DNA from 2 places in the Candidatus Defluviilinea gracilis genome. Region 2 is predicted to be linked to the other one. Evidence: a T-box and tRNA genes for the amino acid it is inferred to sense, from the RefSeq annotation. Region 2 holds a T-box; the other holds one or more tRNA genes.
The links. The T-box of region 2 lies ahead of ileS (isoleucine--tRNA ligase). A T-box ahead of a tRNA ligase gene usually reads a tRNA of that ligase, here a tRNA-Ile.
Positions count from the first base shown of each region.

Region 1: it encodes a tRNA-Ile, which carries the amino acid that the T-box ahead of ileS (isoleucine--tRNA ligase) is inferred to sense. The anticodon was not compared.

Region 1 covers NZ_DBNHEF010000067.1:117,359-132,972, reverse strand. Annotated here, with positions in the region: gene AC16KF_RS10845 (site-2 protease family protein) at 1-1,078, shown strand, start outside; gene AC16KF_RS10840 (extracellular solute-binding protein) at 1,264-2,661, shown strand; gene AC16KF_RS10835 (hypothetical protein) at 2,769-3,470, shown strand; gene AC16KF_RS10830 (hypothetical protein) at 3,891-6,341, shown strand; gene AC16KF_RS10825 (hypothetical protein) at 6,367-8,409, shown strand; tRNA gene AC16KF_RS10820 (tRNA-Gly) at 8,574-8,645, shown strand; tRNA gene AC16KF_RS10815 (tRNA-Ile) at 8,739-8,811, shown strand; gene AC16KF_RS10810 (glycosyltransferase family 2 protein) at 8,920-9,873, shown strand; gene AC16KF_RS10805 (WxcM-like domain-containing protein) at 10,002-10,928, shown strand; gene AC16KF_RS10800 (DegT/DnrJ/EryC1/StrS family aminotransferase) at 10,925-12,046, shown strand; gene AC16KF_RS10795 (acyltransferase family protein) at 12,032-13,141, opposite strand; gene AC16KF_RS10790 (diacylglycerol/polyprenol kinase family protein) at 13,304-14,005, shown strand; gene AC16KF_RS10785 (PIG-L deacetylase family protein) at 14,194-14,934, opposite strand; gene AC16KF_RS10780 (class I SAM-dependent methyltransferase) at 14,974-15,614, opposite strand, start outside.
Region 2 covers NZ_DBNHEF010000053.1:25,491-41,104, forward strand. Annotated here, with positions in the region: gene AC16KF_RS08040 (LCP family protein) at 1-527, opposite strand, end outside; gene AC16KF_RS08045 (G5 domain-containing protein) at 558-1,757, opposite strand; gene AC16KF_RS08050 (prolipoprotein diacylglyceryl transferase) at 1,883-2,614, opposite strand; gene AC16KF_RS08055 (peroxiredoxin family protein) at 2,810-3,352, opposite strand; gene tkt (transketolase) at 3,463-5,433, shown strand; gene rpiB (ribose 5-phosphate isomerase B) at 5,621-6,085, shown strand; gene AC16KF_RS08070 (DUF433 domain-containing protein) at 6,126-6,359, shown strand; gene AC16KF_RS08075 (hypothetical protein) at 6,447-7,049, shown strand; gene AC16KF_RS08080 (bifunctional transaldolase/phosoglucose isomerase) at 7,052-9,790, shown strand; gene AC16KF_RS08085 (4a-hydroxytetrahydrobiopterin dehydratase) at 9,787-10,122, shown strand; gene AC16KF_RS08090 (glycoside hydrolase family 36 protein) at 10,390-12,012, opposite strand; T-box leader at 12,103-12,339, shown strand; gene ileS (isoleucine--tRNA ligase) at 12,444-15,584, shown strand.

The DNA.
Region 1 (15,614 bases), on a different contig from region 2:
CGCGGTTCGCGGCTTCAACCTCACCCCGTTGTTCAGAAAAGGCGAAGACGGCAGGCAAGTCATTTTTCTTGTGCAAAGCCTCCCAACGCCGCGGACGAATACGCGGGTACACATCAACATCATCCTTTTTATTCTCACGATCATCAGCATGTTGCTCACGGGGGTTGAAATTCCCCCAAGCGCCGTGCCAGCGGACGGATCGTTTCCCTTCATGTATCTGCTCCTCAATATTCTTTCGGGCTGGCCCTTCGCGCTGAGCATGATGGGTATTTTGTTCGCCCATGAAATGGGACATTACATTGCTTGTCGCATTTATAAAGTCCCTGCCACGTTGCCGTATTTTTTGCCCGCGCCGATGATCAGCCCGTTGGGGACGTTTGGCGCGTTTATCGCCATGCGCGGCATCCCGAAGAACAAACGTGTGCTGTTTGATGTGGGCGTGGCGGGACCGATCGCGGGTCTCATCGTCGCGCTTCCCGTTCTGTTCATCGGATTGTCGCTTTCGAATTTGGGTCCAATTCAACATGCGCCTGAAGGTATGTCTGGTTTCCTCGAAGGGAATTCGATCTTTTACCTGTTTTCTAAGTTCATGGTGTTCGGTCAATTGTTGCCCGCGCCCGTCAGCACCGGCGGATTGTCGCAAGCCGTGTATTGGCTTCAATATTTTTTCTCAGGTTCGCCCATTCCCTTCGGCGGCATGGACGTGCAACTTCATTCGGTCGCGCTCGCTGGCTGGGCGGGACTGCTCGTCACCGCGTTGAATCTCATCCCAGTTGGGACGCTCGATGGCGGTCACGTGGCGTACGGCTTGTTCGGCGATAAAGCGCGGAAGATTTTTCCCTTCGCCATCGGAACGTTGATCGCGTTGAGCATTCTCCCATCCCTGCTGACTCTTTCGCTCGAATCGTTCAACTTCAGTTGGCTTCTGTGGGTGTTCATCTTGTACTGGCTGGGCAACGTCCGCGCACAGCCGCTTGACGACATCACCGAACTCGACTCCCGCCGCCGCGTGTTGGGATTTGTGATGCTCATCGTTTTTGTTTTGCTCTTCACCCCGATCCCGATGATGGCGTATTGATGACTCCCAATCCCGAAGGGATGGTAGGATTCTAGATGAAGATGAAATGACACGAAATCCCGAAGGGATGACATAGCGACCAATGTATGTCATCCCTTCGGGATTTGAAATTTTCATATCGTCATCTATAATCATGCGACCCCTTCGGGGTCGTTGACGCTATAATCTAATTTATGCGAGTTTCAATGCCAATCAGAAAATTCCTCACCGTATTTTTGTTATTCATTTTCATTATTTCCGCCTGCGCACCGACCTCAACCGACTCAACTACGCAAACGCCTCGTCCGAGCGCGACGCCAAATATTGAAGACGTGAAAACGCCGACGCCTGCCGCGAGCCAGCTTGGCGTCGAGAAAGAAGCGTTGCGCGGGAAGCAGGTCAACGTCTGGCATCCATGGTTCGGCGCGGAGGCGAGTCTGTTCGAGTCGCAAGTCGAAAAATTTAATTCGACGAATGAGTGGGGCATCGTCGTCAACGCGGAATCAAAAGATAATTACAACGAAATTTTTTCGCAGACCTCCGCCGCGCTGGAGGAGTCCAGCAATCCGCAAATTGTGATCGCGTTGCCCGAGCACGCGCTCGCGTGGGGCGACGATGTGCTTGATCTGAATCCGTATGCGCACGATGTCGAGTTTGGGATGAGCGCGCTCGACATGTCGGATTTTGCGAACGTGATCTGGCGGCAGGATGAAGTGGACGGCAAACGATTCGGCGCGCCCGCGCAACGGACAGCGCGCTTCATTCTCTACAATTCAACTTGGGCGCGCCAACTTGGGTTTGACTCGCCGCCTCAAAATTCTTCCGAGTTTGAGGCGCAAGCCTGCGCGGCGCACATCGCGCTCACGAAAGATTCCGATACCGCCAACGATTCGCTCGGCGGCTGGTTGATCGACGCGGACGCGCACAACGCGCTTTCGTGGATGTTCGCCTTCAACGGCGGCGCGCAAGAGGCAGATGGTTATCGTTTCCTCGCGCCCGGCAACATTGACGCGTTCAAATATTTGAAATCACTGCAACAAAAAAGTTGCGCGTGGGTCGCGTCGCCCGATCTCTCTGTGTATGATCGTTTCGCGGCGCGGCAGGCATTGTTCGTCACCGCGAGCCTCGAAGAATTTCCGAATCTCTCCCGCGCGTTTTCTGCCGCGAGCAACACCGACGAATGGATCGCCCTCCCATTCCCCGGCGCCGATCGCGACGCGCTCGTCGTCTACGGCTCGTCGTTCATCGTGTTCAATTCGGACGACGCGACTCAACTCGCCTCGTGGCTGTTCATCCGCTGGATGCTTTCCTCGGAGACTCAAGCGGACTGGGTGAGAAGCACGGGACTTTTCCCGCTTCGTTCCTCGACGGTGGACCTGCTCGCCGATTATTCAGCCGATCATCCCCAGTGGGCAGAAGCAGTGACGTATCTATCAAGCGGCGAAGTGACACCGCAACTTTCATCATGGCGGCTCGTACGAGTCATGTTGGAAGATGGTTTCCGTGATATGTTTGACACCATCCGCCATCCCGATCTGACAGAGGGGCAGGTGCCTGTCATTTTGACTCAGATGGATCAGACAGCGGAAGAGTTGTCGAAGTAAGTCGCGCTGAGCGGAGCGAGCCGTTAGGCGAGCGCAGACGAAGCGTCCTTCGTCTGCGGACTTCGCAACGAACGCTCAGTCCTCCGCTCAGGACGGAAGGAGTTAATATGTCCCAATCACAATATCGCGCGCGGCAGGTTGCCGCGAAGACGCATGAGGTCGTTGAATACGACCACGATGATTCAAAGCCCGGCAAGCCATTGCACATCATGGTGCCCGGCGGACTCGTCGCGTTGGGCGCGTTAGGCACGATCATCCTTGTCGCTTATCTCACCTGGATTGAAACCCGGCTTGATCAAAGCACAGGGCTGATTCTGATCGGCTTGCTCTTTCCATTTTATGTCGGCGGCGTGTTCCTGTTCAGTTATGGCTATGAGTTGTACAACATCCCTCGCGCAATTCGATTAACCGCGATCATTGTGTTCCTCACGTTGGCGGCGGTGGTGATCGTCGCTGTGTTGTTCTTCGTGTTGGGCGAGTCGAAAGGCGGCGGCTCGTCGCGGTCTTCGGGATCGAAATCAAAGGTGTCGTCAGGCGGATCGAAATCCAGTTCGGTTTCTTCGAGCGGATGGAACGCGCCGAATCTTGGAAATGTTGTCGTTTTAGGCGGCGGTGGGACACGCACACGCGAAGTGACCAAAGAAGTTGTGAAAGAAGTGGAAGTGCCGGTTGCACCGCGTTCGATCAATTGTCCGAGTTGTAATCGCGGATATGTGCCTTCTGAGGAAAAATATATTTGTCCCAGTTGCGGCGCGCCGACTCCACAAGAGTTGATCGAGGAGTCCGAGAAGCCGAGGAGCAGAGAGTAATTGGTAAGCCTGCCCTGAGCTTGTCGAAGGGTGGTAATTAGAGATTTGAGACTGGCGGCTGAAAGAGCGGAGAATTAGAGGATTGGAGAATTGAGAGTTGGGAGTAGAGACTGGAAATTTGAGATTGGAGACTGGAGATTGGAGATTGATTCATGAAGTTCATGCACATCAGTGGTGAATTCACGAAAAGGAAGTGTAATTGTCAGACTCGATCAATTCTGCTAGAGGAATTGCGCGCATTGGGGTTTCAATTTTGAAGATAGATTCCAAAGATATCCATGAGAGAGGTGGAGAGCGGGTTGGTTAGAAGAGGTTGTGTGAATGGTATTCGTATATAATGGTTGTCTTGATGATTGCTCCCTGAACTGAAATGACAATTTCCGTAGCGCAGAACCCGAATAATTTGAATGGATAAGGTTGATGTCCGCCCGTCAGTGTAAATTGATGTTTGGCTTGTGGAGTCTACAGGGATTTATTGCCTTCCTGTGGATCGTCATGATTCCGACGGATGCGGAAAACCCCGCGCTTTTCGGTTTTTCCCCCGCGCGCTTGATGTTGATGAGCGCCGCGCTCGCCCCTGCGGCGTTGTTTGCTGTACTGTCGCTCAGATACAAGGTTTTGGAGCGGCAGCCTTTCTGGTTGAAGATTATACAGCGCGAGGCGTTTTGGGACGCATTGTATGTTGCTTCTGTTGTGGTCGTGCTTTCTTCGATCCTTAGTTTGGAACTATTTAATTTACTTCACCATTCTTCTAGATATGAAGCTTACGCGCTTAGAATACAGCCGTTACAACTCTGGTTTGGTCTTTGCGGGCTTGAATGTGCATTCTTGATCGGGCGGAACAGATATGAACAAGTTAAAGGTATTTTTGACCTGTGGCGCCCTGTTTTTATTGGCTTCGTCGCCGCGCTTGGTCTATTTGTCATTTTGGGCTTTCTGATAATTATTACCGGAGTTGGTATCACTCCGATTGATAACTTAGGCGGACCACCGGTCCCTTATTTTGAATGGCAAATTCTGTTTGTTTTATTCATCATTGGAGTCATTGCTTATTTATCTCGCGCAAAGTTATTGATCAACATATCTTGGGCGCCTTTGTTGATCTACGCGCTTACTGTGTTTATTTGGTGGAGCCAGCCTATCAACCCTGGCTTTACCGCGACGCCTCCGCGCGCGCCTAATTTTGAAATTTATCCTTTTTCTGATCCTCTTTTCTACGCTCAATATGCCCAATCAGCATTGACCGGGAACGGCTTTCATTGGCCCGAAATTCCCTCGCGACCGTTTTACGACGCTTTGTTAACCTGGTTTCACTTGCTTGGAAACCAAAGTTATCTCCGTGTCATATTCGTTCAGTCATTGTTACTTGCGTTTTTTCCTGTCATACTCTACCTGTTGGGCAGGGAGATTGGCGGATGGCCCCTGGGCGTGGGACTTTCGCTATTGACGATCTTCCGCGACGTGAATTCTAACGGCGCTGTTCTACTTGCCAATAATGTTACAAATTCCAAATTGTTTCTCTCGGAATTGCCTACGGCGCTGTTCATCAGCCTGGCTACGTTGTTGTTGTTTCTTTGGCTGCGGTCTATCCATAGACCTGTCTGGCTTTCCGCATTGATAGGCGGAGTGATCGGAGTCGCCGTTCTTATTCGGTTGCAAAGTGTTGTGTTTATTTTTGTGGCGATCGCCATAACGTTTCTTATGTTTTCTGATCGTAAGCAATGGCTCATTAACACATTATTATTAGTCACGGGACTTGGCGTAGTCGTTGCCCCATGGTTCGCGCGGAATTATTTAGCCGCTGGCGGTTTCGTTTTGGACAATCCGCTATCTCAGACAATGACAATGGCGCGTCGGTGGAGCGGCAGTTGGGGCAACGAAATACTACCTCGCCTTCCGGGTGAAAATGACGCGCAGTACTCGAGCCGGCTCACGCAGATGACATTCAAGAGCCTTCTGCAGCATCCAGGTTATATTTTAGGCACGGCTGCCGATCATTTTGTCGATAATACGATCACGAGTCTTTTAGCGTTCCCGGTGCGCGATGAATTGCTTTCCCCAACCGAACTATTTTTGCCGCAACATGCGTTTTGGGATTTGCCGTTCACGAGCGAGCGGGTCTCGCGTCTTGCCATTAACATTATATTTTTTTCCCTGGGGCTTTCCGCGGCTTGGCGGCGGCTGGGGCTGATCGGGCTATTTCCTCTTTGCCTGGGTATTGTTTACAACTTGTGGACTTCGCTATTCTTTAGTTCGGGTGCGCGCTTTATTATCCCAGTAGATTGGGGTTTTCATCTATACCAATTCTTTGGCATATTGTTGTTATGTGGACTCCTTCTCTCTTTTACAAAAATTGGGAAAGACAGTTTGAAGTATTGGCTCCCGATGCGGAACGGCGCTGGCTTATCCTTGCCATCCCTGCCTTCTTTCACCCGTCGAAATTTAATCGGAAGTTTTCTGTTGCTGTTGGTTTTAGGTGGTTTTACGCCAACGACCGAATTTGTTTTTCCGCAAAAATACCCTCCAAAATCACAAAAAGAAATCCTCGAGCAAATCGGAGCAACAGCGCAACCTGGAGAGATCGCGCTGTATGGCCGCGCAATTTACCCTCGATATTACGCGGCGGGGGATGGAGAGCCTGAAACGGCAAAGTTGGGCTACGAAATAAGCGAAACCCCGCGCCTGGTATTTTATCTGACGGGTCCCAATCACTATTTGGTGATCTTTAATTTAGAGTATTCGCCGGAGTATTTCCCCAACTTGTCAGATGTCTATATGGTAGGCAAACAAGTCGATGGATACTTTTCTCCGCGTGCGGTGTTTGTGACAAAGGATGGTCGCGCCGAAATGTATGAAATGACCGATCAATGAATGCGCTATATATGGGAATTAATTCATGATAGAAAATCATAAGTGGGTAGTTTGGGGAACGCCCTTCATATTTTTGATCATATTGTTCCTTTCGTTTGGATTAATGATCCCGTGGCTGGGGCATGAATTCGACGAATGGCATTTTGTTTACTATGCTACTCGCGGCGCGCAAGGCTTGACTGAAATATTTAACTACGACGGTCACCCCCAGGCAGTATGGTCGTATATTCCTAGTTTCTACTTGTTGGGCTATAACCCTGTTGCCTGGCATCTCTATTCGTTACTCTGGCGCTGGCTAGCAGTTCTCTCTTTTTGGTTATGTCTGAAGCGAATCTGGCCCGATTACCACCGTCAGACTTTTTTCGCCTCCGCTTTATTTGCGATTCACCCGGTCTTCACATTACAAATTTTCCCGATTTCGTTTTATGAAATATGGCTAGGGTATGTATTATTGTTTTTATCTTTCTTGTTTACGATCCTTGCTGTCCAGGATCTTAAAAGAAGCCGAATATTTACGATCATTTCGGTTGCGTTGGCGCTTGGACACATATTTACGTCAGAATATACATGGTTCGTTGAGTTGATGCGCCCCGCATTGATTTGGCTTGCCCTTCCTTCCGATGAGAGACCGGGGAAGAAAATCATTCATATCGCCAAAACATGGGTGCCCACAGGGGCTATTTTTGTTTCTGCAGTAGTATGGAGAGGCTTTTTTTATACCCCGTTGCGTAAATCTTTTCAGGTTCAGAGCGATCTGTTTGCAGATCCCATAAGAACCATTCTCGTATGGACCGCGAATTTCTTGCCCGATGCAAGTATCGTGCTTGTTACTTCCTGGTACAAAACCTTTAGTTCAGAATACATGTATCTGGCTCGGCCCTTCAACCTTGCTTTAATTCTATTGCTGATTCTGATATTGATCGCCGGGAGTATGTACCTGCGTCAAGTTGATCGCTTATCGCAAAACCCTGAACAATGGTCAACCCAGGCTGTTTTCTTGGGCTTGCCCAGCCTCTTATTTGGAATTCTCCCGTTTTATATTGCGTCCTATTCAATCCAGTGGACGGAGCCCCCATATAATTCGCGGTTAGCCCTGGGCATGTTGCCGGGCGCGGCTCTTATTTCCGTCGCAGTGATCGAACGAATCGTTTCTAAACAAAACCACAAGAAATTCATGATCTTGATGATTCTTGGCGCGGCGATCACTTGGCACATTCGATATACAAATGACTATAGAAAAGTGTGGGAGTATCAGTCTAACTTTCTTCAGCAACTGATATGGAGGGCTCCAGGAATAGAAGGGAATACAGCGTTATTTGTTTGGCAGCCCTCCCTGCCCGATATTGGCAACTCGGAGGCTAACTTTGCGTTTTATGGAGATTTCTCCCTTAGTCTGGCTGTAAATTCATTGTATGAACCAAATCCGGTTGCTGCTGAAAACAGACTATCGTACTGGTATTATTTCGTATCGGGTGAATCCGCCACTGGAATGGATAATAGCCCGTTGCGAATGGAGCACGCAACAACCTATTTTGAGGGAAATTCATCCGATAGTTTGTTCTTTTATTATGACCCACGAAACGATCGCTGTTTGCACTTGGTTACTCCTGAAGATCAGTATTATAAGCAGTATCCGGGGACCATCAAAGAAATTGCATCACAGGTCGCGGTTGATAGAATTCTCCCGGAAACAAGACAAAATATAAACCTGCGAGACGATATCTTTAACAGCGGAAAGAAAACCTGGTGTTACTTTTATCAAAAAGCTGAATTAGCGCGTCAATATCAACAATGGGACGAAATCAAGCCGTTGTGGAATGGCGCAGTTAGTAATAATCTGCAAACGACAATTGGCGTGGAGTATATTCCTTTTATTGATGGCTTTGCTCATCTTTCTGATTGGCAGATGGCGGCAGAGTTGACAGTATCAGCCAACAAACTCTCGAAAGCCATGAGTTCTATCCTTTGCCCTCTTTGGAACGAAATAGAACAAACAACATTCGATTCAGTGAAAAGAGACGAAACGATCAGGCAGGTCGAAATAGAACTTGAATGCGCCAGCCCGTAACCATTCCAAGTCTCATCCGTTTAGCTGTTGCTTCCAGTGATTACCGCCTTGGGGTGGCGATGTCGCTTTTGTTCGATTATTGTGGCGCCATATTTTGATTCGATCTTCTCCTCTGGATAATAAGTGTGACTGCGTTTTTGAATGTGGTAAAATCTCGCTCGCACGCGGGAGTCGCCAAGTGGTAAGGCATCAGCCTTCCAAGCTGATATTCGTGGGTTCGAATCCCATCTCCCGCTCAAGTTCGGTGAGCAGTGATCAGTTTGTCAGTTATCAGTAGAAATTACTGTTGCGCTGATTGCTGATCACTGATTACTTTATCACTGAAACGAGGGCCCATGGCGCAGCGGTTAGCGCAGGCGACTCATAATCGCTTGGTCGTAGGTTCGAATCCTACTGGGCCCACTTTCAATTTACGATTTCAGATTGACGATTTTCGATTATGGATGGACGATTTGTGCCGCGCTGGATGGCGGCATTTTGTGTTAACATGAGAACCAGATTTGGCTTGCCATGAAAAAGATTTCCATCGTAATTCCCGTCTATTTCAACGAATCCAACCTGCCTGATACCATTCCTCAACTTCTTTCCTTGGAGGAGAAACTCGCGGAGTATTCTCTCGAACTTGTTTTTGTGGACGACGGCTCAGGAGATCGCTCGCTTGACGTTCTGCGGGACTATCAATCCCGGAGCCCGGAGAGAATCAAAGTCGTCAAGTTGACTCGCAACTTCGGTTCGATGTCCGCTATTCAGGCTGGGTTCACGGTGGCGACCGGCGACTGCGTCGGCATGATCTCCGCCGACTTGCAGGATCCGCCGGAGATATTTCTGGACATGATCTCTCACTGGGAAAAGGGGAGCAAAGCCGTCTTCGCCGTTCGGCAGGATAGGGAGGAGCATCTAGTTCAAAAGATGTTGTCCAATACCTATTATTCGCTGATCCGAAAGTTCGCGCTTGCCGATTACCCCAACGGCGGATTTGACTTTTTCCTCGTTGACCGTCAGGTGGCTGCCGACCTCAACCGCATTCAAGAGAAAAACACGAACATCATGACCCTCGTCTACTGGCTGGGATATAAACCTGTGATGATTCCCTACATCCGCAGGCAAAGGACAAAAGGAAAATCCCGCTGGACGCTGGCAAAGAAAGTCAAACTTTTCATTGATACTTTTGTGGCTTTTTCCTTTGTCCCGATCCGCATCCTTTCCGCGCTGGGACTGCTCGTGGCGGTGGGGTCATTCATCTATGGCGGCTACGTTTTGTTTTACTGGTATTTTTACGGGATCGAGGTCAAAGGCTATGTGCCGATTGTTGTCGCGCTGGCGTTTAACTCGGGTTTGCAAATGGCAATGCTCGGCGTGTTAGGCGAATACCTGTGGCGCACACTCGACGAAGTCCGCCGGCGACCTCAATTTGTGATTGACGAAATTTATCAAGAACCTCAACAGGCAGACTCTGAAAAATAAGAAAGTGGCGAAACCTGTGCGCAAAAGGCTTCTTCGCCACAGAGATCATAGAGAAAAAATCTCAAAATCTCTGTGCGCTCTGTGGCTTCACGCGCCAAAGCCGCCACTCCAAAAATAACGGAGATTGAATGGCTGATTTTTTTTCACATCCGAATTCAATTGTTGAGTCCACGCAGGTCGGAAAAGCGACGCGCGTGTGGGCGTTTGCCCACGTGTTACCCGGCGCGGTGATCGGCGAAGACTGTAACATTTGCGACCATGTCTTCATTGAAAATGACGTGGTGGTTGGGGATCGAGTCACGGTCAAATGCGGCGTGCAGTTATGGGACGGCATCCGCCTGGAAGACGATGTGTTCGTGGGACCGAACGCCACGTTCACGAATGATCCGTTTCCCCGCAGTAAAAAATATCCGCAGGAATTTTCCAGAATCGTCGTTCAAAAAGGCGCTTCGATCGGCGCGAATGCGACCATCTTGCCCGGCATCACGATCGGGCAAAATGCGATGGTGGGCGCGGGAGCGGTGGTCACAAGGGATGTTCCTCCGAACTCAATCGTCATGGGCAACCCCGCGCGGATCGTGAACTATGTGACCGAAAGTTTTCACACCGAAGAGACTCTTGCGCAACCCGCGAGCGGGAATCAGGATCTGCCGGTGAAAGGCGGTGTGTTGATTCGCCTGCCCGAGATCACAGACCTGCGCGGCAGTTTGTCCTTTGCTGAATTTCCCGGTCTGCTTCCGTTCGAGCCGCGCCGTTTTTTTATGATCTACGATGTGCCGAGCAAGGACGTGCGCGGCGAACATGCTCACAAGGAATTGCATCAACTTCTTGTGTGCATCAAAGGCGCGTGTTCTGTTGTGTTGGATGACGGAAACGTTCGCGCCGAAGTGAGGCTGGACAAGCCGACCCTCGGGCTTCACATCCCGCCGATGGTTTGGGCGACCCAGTACAAATTCACGTCCGACGCGGCTCTTCTCGTGTTCGCCTCCGATGTGTACAAAGCCGATGATTACATCCGCAATTACAACGAATATTTGGAATCGGTTTCCAAATGAAAACATCCGTTCCTTTTCTCGATATGAAAGCGCAGTACGATGAACTGCGAGAGGAAATCGATCAGGCGTATCAGCGCGTGATGGATTCGGGTTGGTATATTCTCAGCGACGAAGTGCGCGCGTTCGAGCAGGAATTTGCAGATCGTATCGGCGTCAAGCATTGTGTGGGTGTAGGCAATGGACTTGAAGCGCTTCAATTAATTTTCATGGCGTATGGAATTGGCGCGGGGGATGAAGTGATCGTGCCGTCCAACACGTACATCGCGTCGTGGCTGTCGGTCTCCTATGCTGGAGCGACACCGATTCCCGTCGAACCGAATCCGTTGACTCACAACAGTGATCCGTCGCGTATCGCCCAAGCCATCACCAAGCGGACGAAGGCGATCATGCCGGTGCATCTATATGGTCAGCCAACGGAGATGACTGAAATTTGGAAACTTGCCGAGGGACATGGACTGCGCATTGTGGAAGATTCCGCGCAAGCGCACGGCGTGAAGTACATGGACAAGATGGCGGGAAATTTAGGCACTGCCGCCGCGTTCAGTTTTTATCCCACAAAGAATCTCGGCGCGTTCGGCGACGCAGGCGCGGTAACCACCAACGATGATGAACTGGCGGACAAAATTCGCGTGTTGCGAAATTACGGATCGCGTAAAAAATATTACAACGAGGTGAGGGGACATAACTCGCGGCTCGACCCATTGCAAGCCGCGTTCTTGCGCGTGAAGTTGAAATATCTCGATGAATGGAATATGCGTCGAGCGAAACTTGCCAGTTACTATTGCGAACGCCTCAACGGACTGCCCGGGCTTGGCTTGCCGATCACCGCGCCGCAGACGGAACATGGCTGGCACATCTTCGTCGTTACCCACGATAATCGCGATAAACTCAAATCATATCTTGATGAACACGGCGTGGACACGTTGATTCACTATCCCGTCCCGCCGCATCTGTCTAAAGCGTATGCCGACCTCGGTTACAAAGCGGGCGATTTTCCTCTTGCAGAAAAACTTGCAAACACTGTGTTGAGCCTGCCGATCGGTCCGCATGTGACACGAGAACAAGCCGATGTTGTGATCGAACGGATCAGGGAGTTTTGCCTCTCAAGCAGGTCGTGACTTGACGATGGAAAAGCGGTCTTTCATCCGCAAGAAGAACTTCTCAAATGCTTCGTATGAGATGACAGACATAATCACCGTGATCAGAAACGAAAGCAATAGCCCGGCGACACGATACGGAAGATCGCTGGACGGGTCTATGTTCTGTTTGATAACTTGATAAGCAAGATAAATCCCCAACTTGTGATACACATATAACCCATACGATATCTTTCCAAGGTAGGCGAGCGGCTTGACCCTGAGCAGGGGCGAGAGCGCCCAAAGATTTCCTTGCGTCAGCGAATGGATGATGAGCGATGTGCCGATTCCCACGAGCGGATAGGTTAGCATCAAGTCCCATTGAATCTTTGTCACATTAGGCAGCTGTGTTACCTGCCACAGCGCGAGGATGCCGAGCGCCAGCCAGATGAGATTCGGGATTTTCTTCAACGGCTTATCGAGTACGCCAAGCCCGATGACGATTCCCCCAAGTACGGAATCAAAATGGGAAAACGGCAACACCCAAATATCGGGATGGTTCGTGCCGCGATAGATCATGAAGGCGCGGATGAACGTCCCGAGCAAACCCATGCCCAGCAGAATCAAACCTGCGACAGACGTCTTTCGACGATATAAAAATAGCAAGACCCACGGGATGAATAAATAGACCTGTTCTTCGTATGAAATAGTCCATAGGTGATTTGAGTAGAGGATTGCGTTGTTGTATCCCCAACGCGCCGCCATGAAGTTGTCGGTAAAGGTCAACATTCCCAGCGCGCGCGTGGTCAACGAGTTGCTCCACCCCTCCTGTTGAACCGTCAATGTGACTGCGATAAGGAAGAACAACACATACAGGGGCCAGATGCGGAATGCGCGGCGGATATAAAAATTCTTGACCGTTACGGTTCCTGTCGCTTGGTATTCTGCATACAACAACCGCGAGAATAAAAAAGCGGAGAGGCATAGAAACAGATCAACGCCCATCCAACCGTACTTTGCAACGACCTCCCAGGATGGAATAAGGGCTGAGTATCCCGCGTGATGGATAAGCACCAACAAGAAGGCAAAAAAACGCAGGCTGTCGAGTTCGGGAATATAAAATCCGCTTTTTTTCATTGGCATTTCATAAGGACATCGCTTACGCAGTTGGCGGGCAGTTGTACTGCCGCCGCCGCAGTGCAACTACGGCGCAACAGGTTCAACTGCGTAAATCCGAAAGGATAAGTTTTTTCACACAGAACGCCCGATATGTTATCATGGTTTCAACCCCGAGGAATCATGTCGCCTTATATTGCCACTCTTCTTACCTTTGCCATTGCCATCGCCTTCCTCCGCCTCATGGATTTTCTCGCCCATCGCGGCGTGATCGAAAGCCGGTTGAGTCGAAAACTCATCCACATCGGCACGGGTCCCATCTTTGTCTTGTGCTGGCTCATGTTTACCGATGTGTCCATCTCTCGCTGGCTTGCCGCGCTCGTGCCGCTGGTCATCACACTTCAATTCGCGCTGGTCGGCTTGGGCATCATCAAAGACGAAGCCGCGGTTAAAGCCATGTCGCGGACGGGCGATCCGCGCGAGATCTTGCGCGGTCCGCTATTTTATGGGATCGTGTTTGTCGCCATGACGTTGATCTACTGGAAGGATTCGCTCATCGGCATCCCCGCCTTGATGATCCTCTGCGGCGGCGACGGGATCGCCGACATCGTGGGGCGCCGCGTCAATTCTCCGAAGTGGTTCTGGTCGCGCGAAAAAAGCGTTGCCGGCTCCCTCAGCGTTTTCCTCGGCGGCTGGCTGTTGACCATGTTCATCTTCACAATTTACGTGTGGCTGGGCGCGTTCAGCGGACCCACCACGCGCTTTGTTATCCCTGTTGCTCTTGTAGCGTTAGCGGCAACGCTGATCGAGTCGCTTCCGTTCAAAGATATTGACAACATTACCATCGCTCTCGCTTGCGCGTTCATCGGACAACTCGTATTCTAGCAACATAATTACTCCCAAGCTTAAGGAATCAGCCACAGATTACACGGATTCTCGCGGATTTTAATTTTTCTGTCTCGAGTTGAGAAAGACTAAAGCCGACCAAATTGAAACTGGTCGGCTTTTTTCGTGTAAATTCGTGAAATCCGTGGCTAAAAGCTCGAAAGATTTAATTCAGGGTGAGTCATGTTTCAACCAACCTGCTCTTCCTCATCCTTTTTCAAAATCATCACGCGATAACTCTCGGCATACTTCATGCCTTTGTCTTTCGCTTCCTCCGCCGCCCAATCTGTTATCCATTTGCCGACTTCATCAACGGGAATTTGACTCGCGTGTTGTTGCAACGCTTTGATCTTCAGTTCCAACGTCTCGGTGATGTCAACCCACGTGTCCGACTTTTCCGAGCCGTGGACGTATAAGCGCTTCACCTCATGTGGTTCATACCCCGCTTCGAGCAGGTCCGTGAACATCAGCCGACTCCCCGCCGACGGGAAGACTGCCGTCGTTGCCGCCTCCGCCGAGGCGCGATGATCGGGGTGGTTGATATATTCATTGCCGTAAAACCACGCTTCGGGGTTGCCGCAGAGGACTGTATCAGGCTTGAATTGGCGGATGAGGCGCGTCAGGTCCTTGCGGAGTTGCATCGTCGGCTCCAATTCCCCATCGGGGTAGCGCATGAAAATCGTCTCTTTGACTCCAAGCACGGCGCATGCCGCGAGTTGTTCCTTTTCGCGCAGTTCAGCGAGTTCATTTTTGTGACGTCCATCCTTCGCGGGATCGTTCGACCCTGAATCGCCGCTGGTGATGACAACGCAAATAATTTCACATCCCGCCTTTGCCCATTTCGCCAGCGTGCCGCCGATGCCGAACTCCTGGTCGTCGGGGTGCGCTTGGATGGTCATTGCGATTCTTGGTGTGTACTCTTCTGGCATAAGTTCTCCTGTGATTCGCGCTGAGCGGAGGGTCGAGCGTTAGCGAGACCCGTAGTCGAAGCGCTTCTTTCCAACCACCAACATCTTATTTTGTATCTTGAACACTTTGAAAAACAATTTTACGAACGGCAATATTACATTGACAAGCAATTGCGACTTGAATAATTTCTTCAAATAAAATTCGTACGGGAAAGACAACTCGTGGAATTTATGCAAGTCGATCACTTCAAACCCAACGGACTCAAACAACCGCTTCATTTCGCTTGTCGAAAAGATCTGCTTGTGCCCGAACAAATGCGACGAGTACATCGCGTTCAAAAATGTCGGAAACCTGCCGCCGCTGAGACGGTACGTCAACGCGCCGAAACGGTGATAAAAACTATCGCGGCAGGGAGTATCGATCAGCAACAAGCCTCCCTGCTTCAACACCCTCGCCGCGGATTGCAACGTCTGCAACGGATAATTCACATGTTCGATCACATCCCACAACGTGACCGCGTCGAAGTGAGTCGCGTAGCCAGATTGCCAATACTCATTTTCTATCGGATGTTTCTCTATAACGAGTCCGTGTTTGACTTTGGCATAGCGCGCGCGGCTGTCGCTGAGTTCGATTCCGATCACCTCCGCGCCTTGTTGTTTCAACAATGAGAGAAATAATCCGCCGCCGCAACCGATGTCGA
Region 2 (15,614 bases):
CGCGCGCCGAAGTTGAGCGCCAGCGTGCGGGCAAGCAGACCGGGTCCTTGCGCGGGATCGTTTGTGTATTTAAAGCCTGGATTCCCGTAGAGGTACGCTTGATTTAATTTTTCATGTGTCTGCCCGTCGAGATTGTCGGCAATGTCGGGGATCTCCACCCACAAATCGCGCGGAAATTCGAGGATGGTGACAGTTTCGTTCACGAAGTCTACACGCGCAAGGCGGATCACATCGGCAAGCCCGTAGTTGTACGAGTCGGCGCGGGCGTCACTGCCGATAAGAAGAATGTGCATGATCGGCGTTTCACTACACTGCGCGGGCTGGGTGGCGGCTGAATTGGCTGAATCAACTGTAATGGCGGAGAGTGGCGTTTTCGTCGCGCGGAGATCTGGAGTCCACGTGGCGGGGAGCGCGAAGGGAGTCCACGTCGGTAACTGCAACGAAGGTCCGAGCGGGGCGCTCCATTTCTTGGTGTAGAGCGAATACACCGCGCTTGATAACAAGATGGCGATAATGAATAACAGCATTAAGGCGGTTTTCTGCGGGCGGTTCACAAATTATTCCAACACATAAATAATATTTGGGGGTACGGGCGTGAGGAAATATACGGTCACCCACGAACTCCATGGCATAAAATCGTTGTCACTGTAGGCAACGTCGATCCATGGCTTGCCGATACAACCTCCACAGACATCTGCCACGGTTGCGAAGCCGTAGCCGGGGATGAAGAGTTGTTGCCCGCCCATGCTCAAGTACCAATCGTATTTCATGCCCGCCACGCCTTTTTGCACGGTTGCCCCGCTGGAGGTTCCGTGATAACAACGGTCTCCGCCCGAGCGGCACGGCGAATAAGAAGTCACATACATTTGCGCGGCGCGCCAGTATTCGATGGTCACGCCATCCACAACCGCCGTCTTGATCTCGATCTTCGTTCCGTATCCGACCACGCGGTTTTCAGGTTGGCGCACAACGGTCTCTTCTTCGGTGATGCGCGAAATTTCGTTTCCATCTTCGTAGCGGATGCGGATACGTTGAACGGTCAGCCCGGTTTCGCCGGGGTGCAAGACTTGAGTCTGATCGAGCGGCACATCCGCCGAGGCGACGAATTCGCTCGTGTAGGGAATCGGCTTTTGCGCGAGGATCACCGACTCGGAGACTCGCGCCACTTTGATCTGCCCATCCGCCGGTAGCGCTTCATTTTCCGACGGGATGCTGTAATCGCCTCCGATCAGGGGAATCCCAGCCCCAGCCAGCGCTTCTCCGATCGTTTGGGCGGGGGAGGCGGTTGTGATCGCTTTACCGTTCGAGGTAATGACGAGAGGATGCGTTTGATAAATGGTTAGAGGAGATTGGAGATTGGAGATTGGAAGTTGGATCGATTGACTGAGAGCGTCTCCGGAGTGAATCTGTATCCCTGCTTCATGCATGGCTTCGCCAATTGTAAAGGCGGAGGTTTGAAACATATATTGCTCTTGAGGAGTGGAGATGGCGACTGGGACCGCCCGGCGAATTTGAAGAGTAATAGGAAATTCCGCGAGTGGGCGGTCGCCCGCCAAAGGTATGCCGTTGACCAGAATGCTGTCTTCCGGCGCGAGAGAAATTCCCGCATCGGAAAGAATAGAAACCGGGATGCGTTCGTCAGTGTAAAGCGCGAGGATCTGGTCGCCGTCAATCACTGTGACGGTCTGCGAAGCGGCTGGCTGGCAGGCGGCGAGGAGGAAACTCAGCAACGCAGTCTTCAGGATGGATGTTCTCATAAATCGAATCGTTTCGGTAAATGCTTGTTCGCAATTTTACCAGTTTGATGAACCGCAAATATTTTGTAAGAAACCCTGTCTGAAACAACATGGGACGCTGAGTTACATTGGCAAACGTTCTTGAATCATTTGCGATCTGGCGCGTTTTGCCATTTCTGCTCGCTGGTTATGAACACGATCGTCAACGCCACCCACGCGACAACCTGCGCCAGTCGAATTCCGCCGAGGATCAATGTGCTATCGGCGCGGAAGGCTTCGAGGAAGAGATGCGCCCCAGCAGTGAGCGCGGTGAAATTGAGAAAAAGCGCGCCGGGGGATAATTCTGATTTGCGAAACCAGATGATGCCAAAAATAATCAGCGATGCGATCAACTCGTAGATTTGAGTTGGATGCCGCGTCGCGTTCCATAAGTCAATGCCCCAGGGGAGAGTGGTGGGACTGCCGAAGGCTGTCCCTGCGGCGAGGTGGGAGAGGTGGAGCCCGATGGCGAGGGCGGCGAGGACGGGTGTGAGGGCGTCGAGAGCGTTCCAGAGTGAGAGGTTTTGTTTTTTGCCGTAAATGATTCCGATGAGAAGCCCCGTAACGATACCACTTGTTGAGTCGAACAAGTCAACGTTTAGGGAGAAGATGTTGAGCGGCGAATCGGCGAACGCGGAGTAATTTGCCAGCGCGAAGAGAATCCGCCCGCCGAGGAGGTAGCCGAACAGACTGTAGAAGACGAGGTTGTTGAGCGCGTCTTTCGAGACGCCGTGACGCTCTGTCCGTTTTTCGGCGAGGGCGAGTCCGATCCAGAGGGCGGCGACGAGGAGGATGAGGTCGCGGGGAGGGGCGAAGAGGGTGCGGAAGGATTCGATCATGGCTTAAGATTTTTGTACACGGATTTCACGGATCGCACGGAATTATCTGTAAAATCACGGAAGGCATCCGTGCCCCATAAAATGTTAGACCTTTTGCGTTAGTGCTTGTAGGGCGGGTTTTCAACCCGCCATTCATCAACATCAAGAGGGTGTCAGGCTAAAAGCCTGACACTACGATTGACTCAGGACGGAATGTCACTTCAATATTTCCTCCACCCTCGTCCTCAACAACGCCTCTGCCATCGGTCCGCCGATGACGACTTCGTTGATGATTCCTGCGCGGGTGATGAAGAACGAGGAAGGGAGTGAGCGGAGTTGATACGCGCGACCAACCACAGCAGATTCATCGAGCAGGATGGGGAAGGTGAGTCCGTGCTCTTGGATGAACGGCATAACAGCAGAGGCGTCGTCTTGATAAGTCATGTTGATCGCAAGGACAACAAGCCCTTCGTCTTTATATTCGTTATACACTTTTTCTATCGCGGGCATCTCCGCGCGGCACGGCGGACACCACGTTGCCCAAAGATTGATCAACACGGCTTGCCCGCGTAGATCGGAGAGGCGAATTGTTTTGCCATCGGTGGTTGGCAAAGAAAAGTCGGGAGCGAGAAAACCTTGATGGGGCGCGGCAGTTGTCCCTGCGAAAGAAGCGGCGTTTTTATCCGCGCTGAGAAAAATCCACACGAGTCCGAGAATCAAAATGACAGCGTATGCGAATCGTCGTTGAGTTGCGTTCATGTTCGATTCAATTCTACGCGGATTTGCTTTTCAGGTCGAGTTAAGATTTGTTTATCATGCGCTAAAACTACGATGGTACAATTTGAAGAAATAAAATCGTCAGGGATACTATGACAAACGATCTTCAAACACGCGCGATCAACACATTACGATTCCTTTCGGCGGATGCCGTGCAGAAAGCCAACTCGGGTCACCCCGGACTTCCGATGGGCGCGGCGGCGATGGCTTTCACCATTTGGACGCGGCACCTGCGGCACAATCCGCGCAACCCAAAGTGGATGGGACGCGACCGCTTCATTCTCTCGGGCGGACATGGTTCAATGCTTTTGTATTCGCTCCTCCATTTGACCGGGTACGACGTGAGCCTCGACAACATCAAGAACTTCCGCCAGTTCGGGAGCATCACGCCGGGTCATCCTGAGCATGGACTCACGCCCGGCGTCGAAGTGACGACCGGTCCGCTCGGGCAGGGATTCGCGCAAGGCGTGGGCATGGCAATTGCGGCGACTCATTTAGCCGCGCTATTCAACAAACCCAACTATGATCTCATTCAATCGTACATTTACGGCATCGTCACCGACGGCGACTTGATGGAGGGTATTTCATCGGAAGCCGCGTCGCTGGCGGGACATCTGCAATTGGGGCGGATCATTTATTTGTACGACGATAATCACATCTCGATTGACGGCTCTACAAATTTAGCGTTCACTGAAAATCGCGCCGCGCGTTTTGAAGCGTATGGCTGGCATGTGCAAAAAATTGACGATGGCAACGATGTGGAGATGATTGACAAAGCCATTCAGAATGCGAAGAAAGACCCGCGCCCCTCGATCATCATGTGTCGCACCATCATCGGTTTCGGCGCGCCGCACAGGCAAGGGACATCCAAAGCGCACGGTGAACCGCTGGGTGATGAGGAACTGAATGCCGCAAAAGAAAATTTGGGCTGGCCCCTTGAGCCGCACTTCTTCATCCCCGACGATGTGTTGGCGTTCTTCCGCAAAGCCGTGGAAACAGGGCGCGAGCGCGAGATCGATTGGAAGATGAAACTCGAAGCGTACGGGCGGTTGAATCCGCAGTTGGGTTCTGAGTTGAATCGCCGCATCGCTGGCAAACTCCCCGATGGTTGGGATGCGAACCTTCCAACATTCCCCGCCGACGCAAAGGGCATGGCGACGCGCGCGTCGTCGGGCAAGTTGATCAACGCGCTCGCGCCGATCCTGCCCGAACTCATCGGCGGCTCGGCAGATTTGGCTCCCTCGAACAACACCATGATAGACGGAAGCCCATCGTTCCAAAAAGAATCGCCCGAGGGACGCAACTTCCACTTCGGTGTGCGCGAACACGCGATGGGCGCGGCATTGAATGGCATGAATTTGTTCGGCGGCGTGATCGCGTATGGCGGCACATTCCTGATCTTCTCCGATTACATGAAGCCTGCCATTCGCCTCGCCGCCATTTCACACGCTCCTTCGATTTTTATCTACACACACGACTCGGTCGGACTTGGCGAAGATGGTCCGACTCATCAGCCCATTGAGCAACTCGCCGCATTGAGAGCGATTCCCAACATGGTGACGATTCGCCCCGCCGATGCGAACGAAGTCCGCGAGGCGTGGAAGGTTGCCATCTCGCGCCGCAACGGACCGACCGCGCTGGTTCTCACTCGTCAAGCATTGCCCACGCTCCCCGTACGACAAACTTCCAGTTTGTCTAAAGGCGCGTATGTGTTGCAAGACTATGGAACCCCCGAAATTATCTTGATGGCAACAGGTTCGGAGGTCAGTTTGATCTTCGACGCCGCGCAGAAACTTCATGAGGAAGGGAAAGGCGTACGCGTGGTTTCATTCCCCTCTTGGGAGTTGTTCGAGAAACAAGACGAAGCATACAAAGAATCTGTGTTGCCGAAAAACATCACGAAGAGACTCGCCGTCGAAGCAGGAGCCAGCCTCGGCTGGGAGCGATACGCCAAGTCCACGCTGTGTATTGACCACTACGGCGCGTCCGCTCCGTATAAGGTCATCTTTGAGAAGTTTGGGTTTACGGTGGAGAATGTTGTGGCGCGCGCTAAGGCGCTTTAAACACAAAGGACACAAAGAGCACGAAGGTGGGTTGAGTGATGGTTTTGGTGTTGGCTCTTGAGTTTGGTTTTGAAGGATTTTGTCGTAAGGATTGGTTGAAAGAAAGTCTGAATGAAATCACCACGTTGCGCCACTTAAAACCTTAGTGACCTTTGTGTCCTTCGTGGTAAAAAAGGTTGTAACCAAAATGAAAATCGCCATTGGATTTGACCATGCGGGCTTCCCGCTCAAACAAACTGTTCTTGACGCCGTGCGCAAAGCGGGGCATGAACCGATTGACAAAGGTACAGACTCCACAGCGAGCGTGGACTTTCCCGATTTCGCCGAGAAAGTGGGACGCGCCATCCAGAGCGGCGAAGCGGAACGCGGAATCCTGTGTTGCGGATCGGGCATCGGCGCGTGCATCGCCGCGAACAAGATGAAAGGCGTGTACGCGTCCATTTGCCATGACACATACTCCGCCGCGCAGGGAGTATCCCACGACGATATGAACGTCCTTTGCCTCGGCGGTCGCGTCATCGGACCTGAACTTGCCAATGCGCTTATCCTCGCGTTTTTAGGCGCAGAGTATCAGGGGAATAAGGAGGGAGGGGAGAGGTTGGCGAGGAGAGTGGGGAAGATTCGTAAATTGGAAGATGAAGCAGGAAGATAGGAACGTATAATTGTCGCGTAGCGAAATTCGGAGGTGTATGATGACACAACAACATGTGGTTTCAGACCCAAAAATCATGATGGGACAGCCTGTCGTCTCAGGCACGCGCATCACGGTGGATTTGATTCTGGAAAAAATATCGTCGGGCGAATCGTTCGAGCAGGTGCTGGCGGCTCATCCGCGCTTGACTCGCGAGGGCATCCAAGCCGCGCTAAACTTCGCGCGTGAAGTCTTGCGGGCAGATGTTGTTTACCCCATCGCCGAATCTGCTTGATGAAGATCCTTGCCGACGAAAGCGTGGATCATGAAATTGAGTGGGGAAGATTCATAAATTGGAAACCGAGAATGGCAGGAGTATTTTATGAACGAGATTGTCTTTAAGCCAAAACACAATTGGTTTTCAATCGTTTTTCTTGGTTTGCTAATCATTTCGTTAGGAGGCGCAGCTTTGGTAGTCGGATATGTAACTGGCGATAATGCCATTTTGGTGCTTGGCGTTCTTTTCGTTCTGATGGGGCTCTATTCAATTGGTAGAAGATCAACCTTGATAGTTATCGGTAATGCTGAAGTTGAGATGAAACGCTTATTTTTGCCTACCGTTGCCCTTGACTATGAAAATTTTACAGACTTTACAGGTGCTGCATTTATGTTTGGAAATAAAGGCATCCCTTTAGATGATATGACAAATGCACAGGAATTCGTAGAAATATTTGCGCCAGTTCTTGAAGGGCAAAAGGTTCGATCAACAGGGAAATACGTTGCGGACGTAAACCGAACAAACAAGGCTCTGAAGTATGCGGCTATTCCATCAATCGTTATCACGCTTGCGGCGACATATATCTTGAAAGGGTATTTTAAACTGGAGTACGATGGAAAATTGGTTGGCGGACTTATATTTATTGTTATATTGTTTGTCATTTATTTTGGCTTACAAAAACTTGAAGAATACAACAAAGAGAAGTGACCATGAGCCCTATTACTAAACTCACATCCCTCGGACAATCCCTCTGGTACGACAACATCCAGCGCAAAATTCTGGAAAACGGCGAATTCAAAGCGATGATCGAACGCGGCGACATTCGCGGCGTCACGTCGAACCCGAGCATTTTCAACAACGCCATTGCCAAATCAACCGATTACGACTCCGCGCTTACTCCGCTCGCGTGGGCGGGCTGGGACACGAAGAAGATCTTTTGGCAACTCGTCATCGAAGATATCAAAGCCGCGTGCGACGCGTTCCTGCCGTTGTATGAAGAATCCAACGGCGGCGACGGCTACGTCAGCATCGAGGTCACGCCCGATCTTGCGTACGACACCGAAAAGACCATCGCGCAGGCACAGCAATTGTGGGCGCGAGTGGCGCGTAAGAATCTCATGGTGAAAATCCCCGCTACCAAAGAAGGTATCCCCGCGATTCGGAAATCCATCGCCGCGGGGATCAATATCAACATCACGTTGATCTTCTCACTCAAACGTTACGCCGAAGTGATGGACGCCTACCTCAGCGGACTCGAAGACCGCGTCAATGCGAAACAATCCATTGATCACATCGCGTCGGTCGCGTCGTTTTTTGTTTCACGCGTGGACACGAAAGTTGATCCGCAACTTCCCGAAGGCTCCCCGCTCAAAGGTAAAGCCGCGATCGCAAATGCAAAACTTGCTTACGATGAATATCACAAAACATTCGCTGGCTCTCGCTGGGAAAAACTCAAGTACAAAGGCGCGCGCGTGCAACGTCCGTTGTGGGCGAGCACTAGCACGAAAAATCCCGCCTATCCCGACACGTATTACGTGGACAACCTCATCGGTCCCGAAACGGTCAACACCATTCCGCCCGCCACGCTCGACGCCTTCAAAGATCACGGCACGGCGGCGCTCACGCTCATGCGCGGCGTGGACGAGGCGCAGAACGACATCGCCCAACTCGAAGCGCGCGGCATCTCGATGGATGTCGTGACGAAAGAATTGGAAGACGAAGGAGTCAAAGCCTTCGATGAGGCGATCACGCATTTGCTTGCAACCATTGAAGAGCGGAGGAAGAACGCCGCCTCTTCTCTCGGACCTCTAACCGATTCAGTCGCGCAGCGTTTATCGCAACTGGAGGCTGATTCGGCTCCCGCCCGCCTGTGGAAGCATGATCCCACTCTTTGGGCTCCCGCGAAAGACAAGGCTGGTCAACACGAAGTCACCATCCGCATGGGCTGGCTGGACTCAACCGACAAGGCTCGCAAGAAAATAAAAGAATATCAAGATTTCGCCAAAGAAGTTCGCAGCGCAGGCATGGATCGAGCGTTGGTCATCGGCATGGGCGGCTCGTCGCTCACTGCAGAAGTGTTGAGCCTGTTGTTTACTGCGCATGGAGAGAAGCCTTCGCTTTCAGTCGGCATTTTAGATTCCACCGACCCCGCGCAAGTGGCTGAAGCCGCGAAGAATTATCTTCCCGAAAAGACTCTCTACATCGTTGCCAGCAAATCAGGCGGCACGGCAGAGGTGATGGCAAACTTCCATTACTTCTGGAAGTTGAGCAAGAAAGACGGCTCGCACTTCGTTGCCACAACCGATCCCAATACCTCGCTCGGAACATTAGCGCGAAAAAACGCGTTCAGAAAAGTTTTCCTCGCCGATGAATTCGTCGGCGGGCGCTACTCCGCGCTGACCGACTTCGGACTCGTCCCTGCCGCGTTGCTCGGAGTGGATTTGAATCACCTCCTCGACCGCGCCGATTGGATGCGCTCTCAATGCGACGAACACGACCCTGCCGCGCGCAACCCTGGCATGGCGCTGGGAGCCGTCATTGGCGAATCCGCTCTCCACGGGCGAGACAAGTTGACCGTCGTGGCTGACGCGGCTTTGTCGCCGTTTGCAAATTGGATCGAGCAGATCATCGCCGAGTCCAGCGGCAAGAATGGCAAGGGCATCCTGCCTGTGCCGCTCGAACCGATTGGCGATGTGAAAGAGTATGGCGACGATAGAATTTTTGTGTACCTGCGTCAAACAGGCGAACACGATGATGCCATGACGAAACTTCGCAACGCAGGTCATCCTGTCATCCAATTACCGATTACTAATTACTACGACATCGGCGCTGAAATTTTCCGCTGGGAAATCGCCACCGTCACCGCATGTTCGATCCTTGGCGTGAACGCGTTTGATCAGCCGAATGTCGAATCGAGCAAGAAGATCACGAAGGCGATGATTGCCGATTACCAAAAGAAAGGCAAGTTGAAAGAAGGCAAGCCTGCGTGGAAGAAAGACGGCGTGAGCGTGTTTTCGCCGACCGCCGTGACGGGCGCGTCGTTGAATGCGGTGTTGAGCAAGTTCTTGAAGAAAGCGAAGGCAGGCGGCTATGTTGCGATCAACGCCTACCTGCCGCGCAACGATGAAATGACCGACGCTTTACAAAAGATGCGCGCCGCGATCCGCGCCAAGACAGGCAACGCAGTGACCGCTGGATTCGGTCCGCGCTTTCAACATTCCACAGGTCAATTCCACAAAGGCGGACCGAAGAACGCGCTGTTCCTCGTCGTCACCGCCGATGCTGAAAAAGATTTGGATATTCCAACCGAAGGCTTGACGTATGGCACGCTCATCCGCGCGCAGGCATTAGGCGATTACGAAGCGCTGATCGAAGCGAAGAGGAAAGTGTTGCGCGTGCATTTGCCCTCGGTGAATGAAGTTGCTTATTTATTGAAGGCGTTGGAATGAGATTAGCAGAACTCAAATGCGTCGCCTGTCGCGGCGGCGACCCCAGCCTGACCGAAGCCGAGATCGCCGAACTTCTTCCTCAAGTCCCCGAATGGCAACTCGTGGAGCGGGATGATATCCCGCGCCTACAGCGCATTTTCAAATTCAAAAATTACGCCCAGTCATTGGACTTCACCAACAAAGTCGCTGCCATTGCCGAAGAGCAGGATCATCATCCGCTGATCGTGCTGGAGTGGGGACGAGTCATGGTTCAGTGGTGGACGCACGTTGTGAAAGGCTTGCACAAGAACGATTTCATCATGGCGGCGAAGACGGATAATTTGTTTTCGTAACGCAACATATTGCAGATTGGCTATTAAACCGAGCAATACGAGAATAACCCGCAGACCCCGAAGGGGTCAAATGATTATAGTATTGAAGGATGTATCACCACATTCAACCCCGAAGGGGTGTCACAGGTTGCTAATTTATGTCATCTGTCGCCACGGCGCCACGCGACGCCTTCGGGATTGGCTTTATGGCAACAATCCATATCGTGTTTGTTGCTAGATTTATTGGTTAATTTGCAACATTGCGCGTTTGCGGAAAGCGAGTTGCTACTACGATTCGATTTCCGCCCTCTGCCTCTTCTTCCTGAAAGCCGACTTGTTCAAGCGATGGAATAAATTCAACGCGAATGGTTGATTTCCCAGCCAGCCCATGAACGAGGCGGGGAGTTTGGTTAGACCACGCGGGGGAGGGGGTAATGCTAGAGCGGATGAAAAGTCTACGATGCGGTCGTCAATTTGGAAGGTCGCGCGGTTGATGCGTTTCACTTGCGGAGACGCGGTTAGAAACTCGCGCAGGGACTCGCGCTCTGCTGGAGATATCCACTGCGGCAGTTCGGAGGTCGCTTTGAAGTTGCAGATGAAGGCGAGGTCTTGAAGAAGCTGTTTGTGTTCTGCTGAAAGCGAATTTTCTTTCCCTGAAAAGTAAACCACATCAGGATCAACGGCAATCAACGGCTGAAGCCACAAGCGACTCACCGTTGTGCGGACGGCGTTTCTCACGCCAGGTGTTGTGAAGTTATAGAGCAGGGTTGCATCGCGCGGGTCTTCCCATTTGTCGGAAACATCGGGTCCGATGCGGAGCGCGTCGCACAAGCCGAGCGATGGCAGGACTGGTGAGCCGCACGCGAGGAAATACGCATCCGTGCCCATGGCTTCGCGCATCACTTTCAATGCTCCGCGATACGCCTCTTCACTCGGCAGATCCACAAATCGTTTACCGGGCAATGCGCCCGCGTAGAGAAAATCCAATTTCAGATAATCGAATCCCCACGCGCGGACTTGTTTCATCAACGCGGCAAGCCATTCGAGCATGGCAGGATGTGTGACATCCAGCGCGTATAGTTGTTCGCCCCAGTTGAATCCTGCTGACGCAAATTTTCCATTTTCATCGCGCAAGAACCAATCGGGATGTTCACGAAATAAACGCGACGACTCGACGGTGATCAATGGCGCGAGCCACAGCCCAGCCTTTCGCCCAGTGGACTTAATCTTTTCTGCCAGCGCGTTCATGCCTGATGGGAATTTTCCGTTCACCTCCCAATCGCCGATGGAGGTTTGCCAGCCGTCGTCCACTTGCAGAACGTCGAAGGGCAGGTCGCCTAACTCGTCGAACGTGCGGAAGAGGATGGCTTCGTCAATGGCGGTGTACAGGCTGTACCACGAACACCAGACGCGCGGCGCGGGCTTGTCTGACTTTTTGCCGAAGCGTTTGCCCAATTCTTCGGCGTATTTTGCAAAGACAAATTCTTCGCTTCCGCGCGCGATGAACCACTCGCCATCGTCGCGTTCGTACCAACCCTTCGACATGCTCAGGGCAGCGCCCTCGAGTTGTGACTCGGAATTTTTTGACGATAGTTGAACATGCGATTCCAATCCCAACGCGCCGACAAGCAAAATATCGTTCTCGTCTAATTCCACTGCGCCGATCCACGAACTGTGCGGCGACGTTTCATTCACGTAGCGCGGATCAGTTTGCAGGGGATGGAGTATCGCGGGGCGTTGAACGGGGAGGGGGGGTGGCTCTGTCCACGCGGCGAGGGACCAGGATTGCCATCCGTGGCGATAAAACTTCCGAGGAGGGCGAGGCAGGCTGACCGTCAGAAAAGAAGCGTTGATGACTAGGGGCGAGCCAGCCTGAGGCGGCGAATCCAGTTTGAGAGGGGGAGTCGGCATAAGAGCGATTATCCAATAAAAATGGCGGATTATCAATCCGCCCCACGATTTTGTTGACGGTCAATTATTGTTGTGGCATAATCTGCCAAATCAAAGGCAGTGAAGAGAAGAGTAGGTTTGTGAGTCTGTCAGCGAGTGTGGGCGCGGTGTGAGCCACACCAGCGAGCAAATCGAAGATCATCTCGGAGCCATTTTGCTGAAATCGAAGTAAGCGAATCGGAGTTGCCCTCCGTTATCAAAGCAGGGCGATGTTTGTCGCCGATGAGTGTCGCGCATTTGGCGTGAAATCAGAGTGGTACCGCGTGAGTTTTAACTCTCGTCTCTGGAAAGAGATGAGAGTTTTTGTTTTAAGTGCAAAACGTCCCGCAGGTTTTCGTTCAAAACTTTGTTGCGCGATTCAAACCTGCGGGACGGTGAAAGAGGAGATCATTATGTTCAAACCAGTCAACTCCAAACTCAACGTGACTTCGATGGAAGAAGCCATGATGAAATTTTGGAAACAACGCGACATTTTCAAAAAGACGACGCAACAACGCGAAGGCGCGCCTGAGTATGTTTTTTATGAAGGACCGCCGACCGCGAACGGCAAGCCTGGCGTGCATCATGTGTTGGCGCGCGCGTTCAAAGATATGTTCCCGCGCTACAAGATCATGCGCGGATTTCACGTCTCGCGGCGCGGCGGCTGGGACACGCACGGTCTGCCCGTCGAAATCGAAGTGGAGAAACAACTCGGCTTCAAAAACAAACAACAGATCGAAGAATACGGGATCGATAAATTCAACGAGCTGTGCAAAAAATCCGTGTTCACGTACATCCAGGATTGGGAGAAACTCACCGACCGCATCGCGTTCTGGGTTGACCTTGAAGATGCCTACGTGACCTACACCAACGACTACATCGAGTCGGTGTGGTGGATATTGAAAAATTTCTGGGACAAAGACCTGCTGTACAAGGGCTACAAAGTTGTGCCGTATTGCCCGCGTTGTGGCACGCCTCTTTCGGACCATGAGGTTGCCCTCGGCTACGACGACGCGATCGACCCTTCGGTCTTTGTGCGCATGCCGCTGGTGGATAAGCCCGACACATCACTGCTCGTGTGGACAACAACCCCGTGGACGTTGCCGTCCAACGTCGCTGTTGCCGCGCATCCCGAAGAAGAGTACGTGACTGTCGAACGCGATAACGATGGCAAAAAAGAAAAGTTGATCCTCGTGAAGTCGCTCGTGCAAAAAGTGTTCGGTGACGAAGAAGTGAAGGTCGTTGAAACGTTCAAAGGCAAAAAGTTGAAGGACGTGAAATATCATCCACTGTTCACGTTCCTGCCGCCCGACAAGCCCGCACATTACGTCGTGTTGGGAGATTTCGTCACGACAGAAGACGGCACAGGCTTGGTTCACATCGCGCCCGCGTTCGGTCAGGAAGACATGGAAATGTCGAAGCAACACAACTTGCCCGTGTTGATGACCGTTCTCCCCGACGGGACATTCGTCTCCGAGGTGACGCCATGGCGCGGAGTGTTCGTCAAAGACGCTGACCCAATGATCACCGAAGACCTGCGCGCGCGCGGACTGTTGTTCAAGGCGGGTGAGTACAAACACACCTATCCGTTCTGCTGGCGATGCGGAACTCCGCTGTTGTATTACGCGCGCGAGTCGTGGTACATCCGCACAAGCGCGTTCCGCGAGAAACTTGTCGGCTTGAACAACACCATCAATTGGGTTCCCGAACACACGCGTGAGGGACGGTTCGGCAATTGGCTCTCCAATAACATTGATTGGGCGTTGAGCCGTGAGCGTTATTGGGGCACGCCGCTTCCGATCTGGGAATGTGAGAACAAGCATCGCGAAGGCGTTGGCTCGGTGAAGGAACTCTCTGAAAAAGCGGGACGCGATCTCAGCGAACTCGATCTGCATCGTCCGTACGTGGATCAAGTCCATTGGGATTGCGCACAATGCGGCAAGCAAATGAGCCGCGTCCCCGATCTCATTGACGTGTGGTTCGATTCGGGTTCGATGCCCGTCGCGCAGTGGCACTATCCGTTCGAGAATAAAGATAAATTCGAGTCGCAGTTCCCCGCTGATTACATCTGCGAAGCCGTTGACCAAACGCGCGGCTGGTTCTATTCGCTTCACGCTATCAGCACACTGCTATTCGACAAAGTTTCGTTCAAGAATGTTTTGTGTCTCGGCTTGATCCTCGATGGCGACGGGCAGAAGATGTCGAAGAGCAAGGGCAATATCGTTGCGCCATGGGACGTGCTGAGCGTTCACGGCGCCGACGCGTTCCGCTGGTATCTTTACACGGCAACTCCGCCAGGGCAAGAGCGACGCTTCTCTTCCGATTTGGTGGGCGAGGTCATCCGCAACTTCACGCTAACGTTGTGGAACGTCTACTCGTTCTTCGTGACGTATGCGAATCTCGATAAACCCACCGTAACGACCATGCCAATCGCAACAAGCGACTTGGATCGCTGGCTGTTATCTGAATTGAATGTGCTCGTCCGCGATGTGACGGAGGCGTACGAAAAATATGATGTGACCAACGCGACGCGTCCCGTCGAGGCGTTCGTCGAGAAATTGTCTACGTGGTATCTGCGACGTTCGCGCCGCCGCTTCTGGAAATCGGAATCGGACTCCGACAAGCAAGCCGCTTACTCGACGTTGTACACGGCTCTTGTCACCCTCTCGAAGCTGGTCGCGCCCGCGATGCCTTTTCTCGCCGACGAGCTGTACCAAAACCTCGTCCGCTCTGTGGATGAGTCCGCGCCTGAGTCGGTGCATCTTGCCGAGTGGCCCCAAGTGATGCCTGAGATGATAGACGAGTCGCTGAACCATGACATGGCGACCGTGATGAAACTCGTCTCGCTCGGACATTCCGCGCGGCAGAAAGCGAATCGCAAAGTCCGTCAGCCGCTTGCCGAAGCCGCGTTCTCTGTCGGAAATGCGAACGAACGCAAAGCCGTCGAAAACTATGCCGACCTGTTCGTGGACGAGTTGAACGTGAAAAAAGTCCGCTTGCTGGACGCCTCGACTGAAGCCGTATCGCATACGGTCAAGCCGTTGCCCAAGCAATTGGGACAAAAATACGGCAACAAATTCCCCGCGCTCCAAAAGGCGATCCTTGCCTTGAATGCGGAAGAAGTTGCGAAGACGCTGATGTCTGGCGAAGCGTTGAAAGTGAGCGTTGAAGGAGTCAACTACGAAATTTTGTCTGAAGAGGTGGATGTCAAGGCGCAGGCGAAGGAAGGATTCGCGGTTGCCGAAGATGGCGCGTATGTCGCCGCGCTCGTCACCGAGTTGACTCCCGAACTCGTACAGGAAGGTCTCGCGCGCGAATTTGTGCGGCGCGTGCAAGACCTCCGCAAGAGCGCGGACTTGGACGTGGCTGACAGGATCGAACTGTTCGTCGAAGCCTCCGCAGGCTTACGGTCCGCGATCGAGGCGCACAAGGAGTACATCACCGCCGAAACGCTCACGTCGAGTCTCCAGTTTGCGAGTCCGCCCAGCGGCGCATCCAGTGTGGATGACTCGTTCGACGGCGAGACGGTCAAGGTTGGGCTGGTGAAAAAATAAGGCTTGTCGTGGAGCGGGATGTGATCCCGC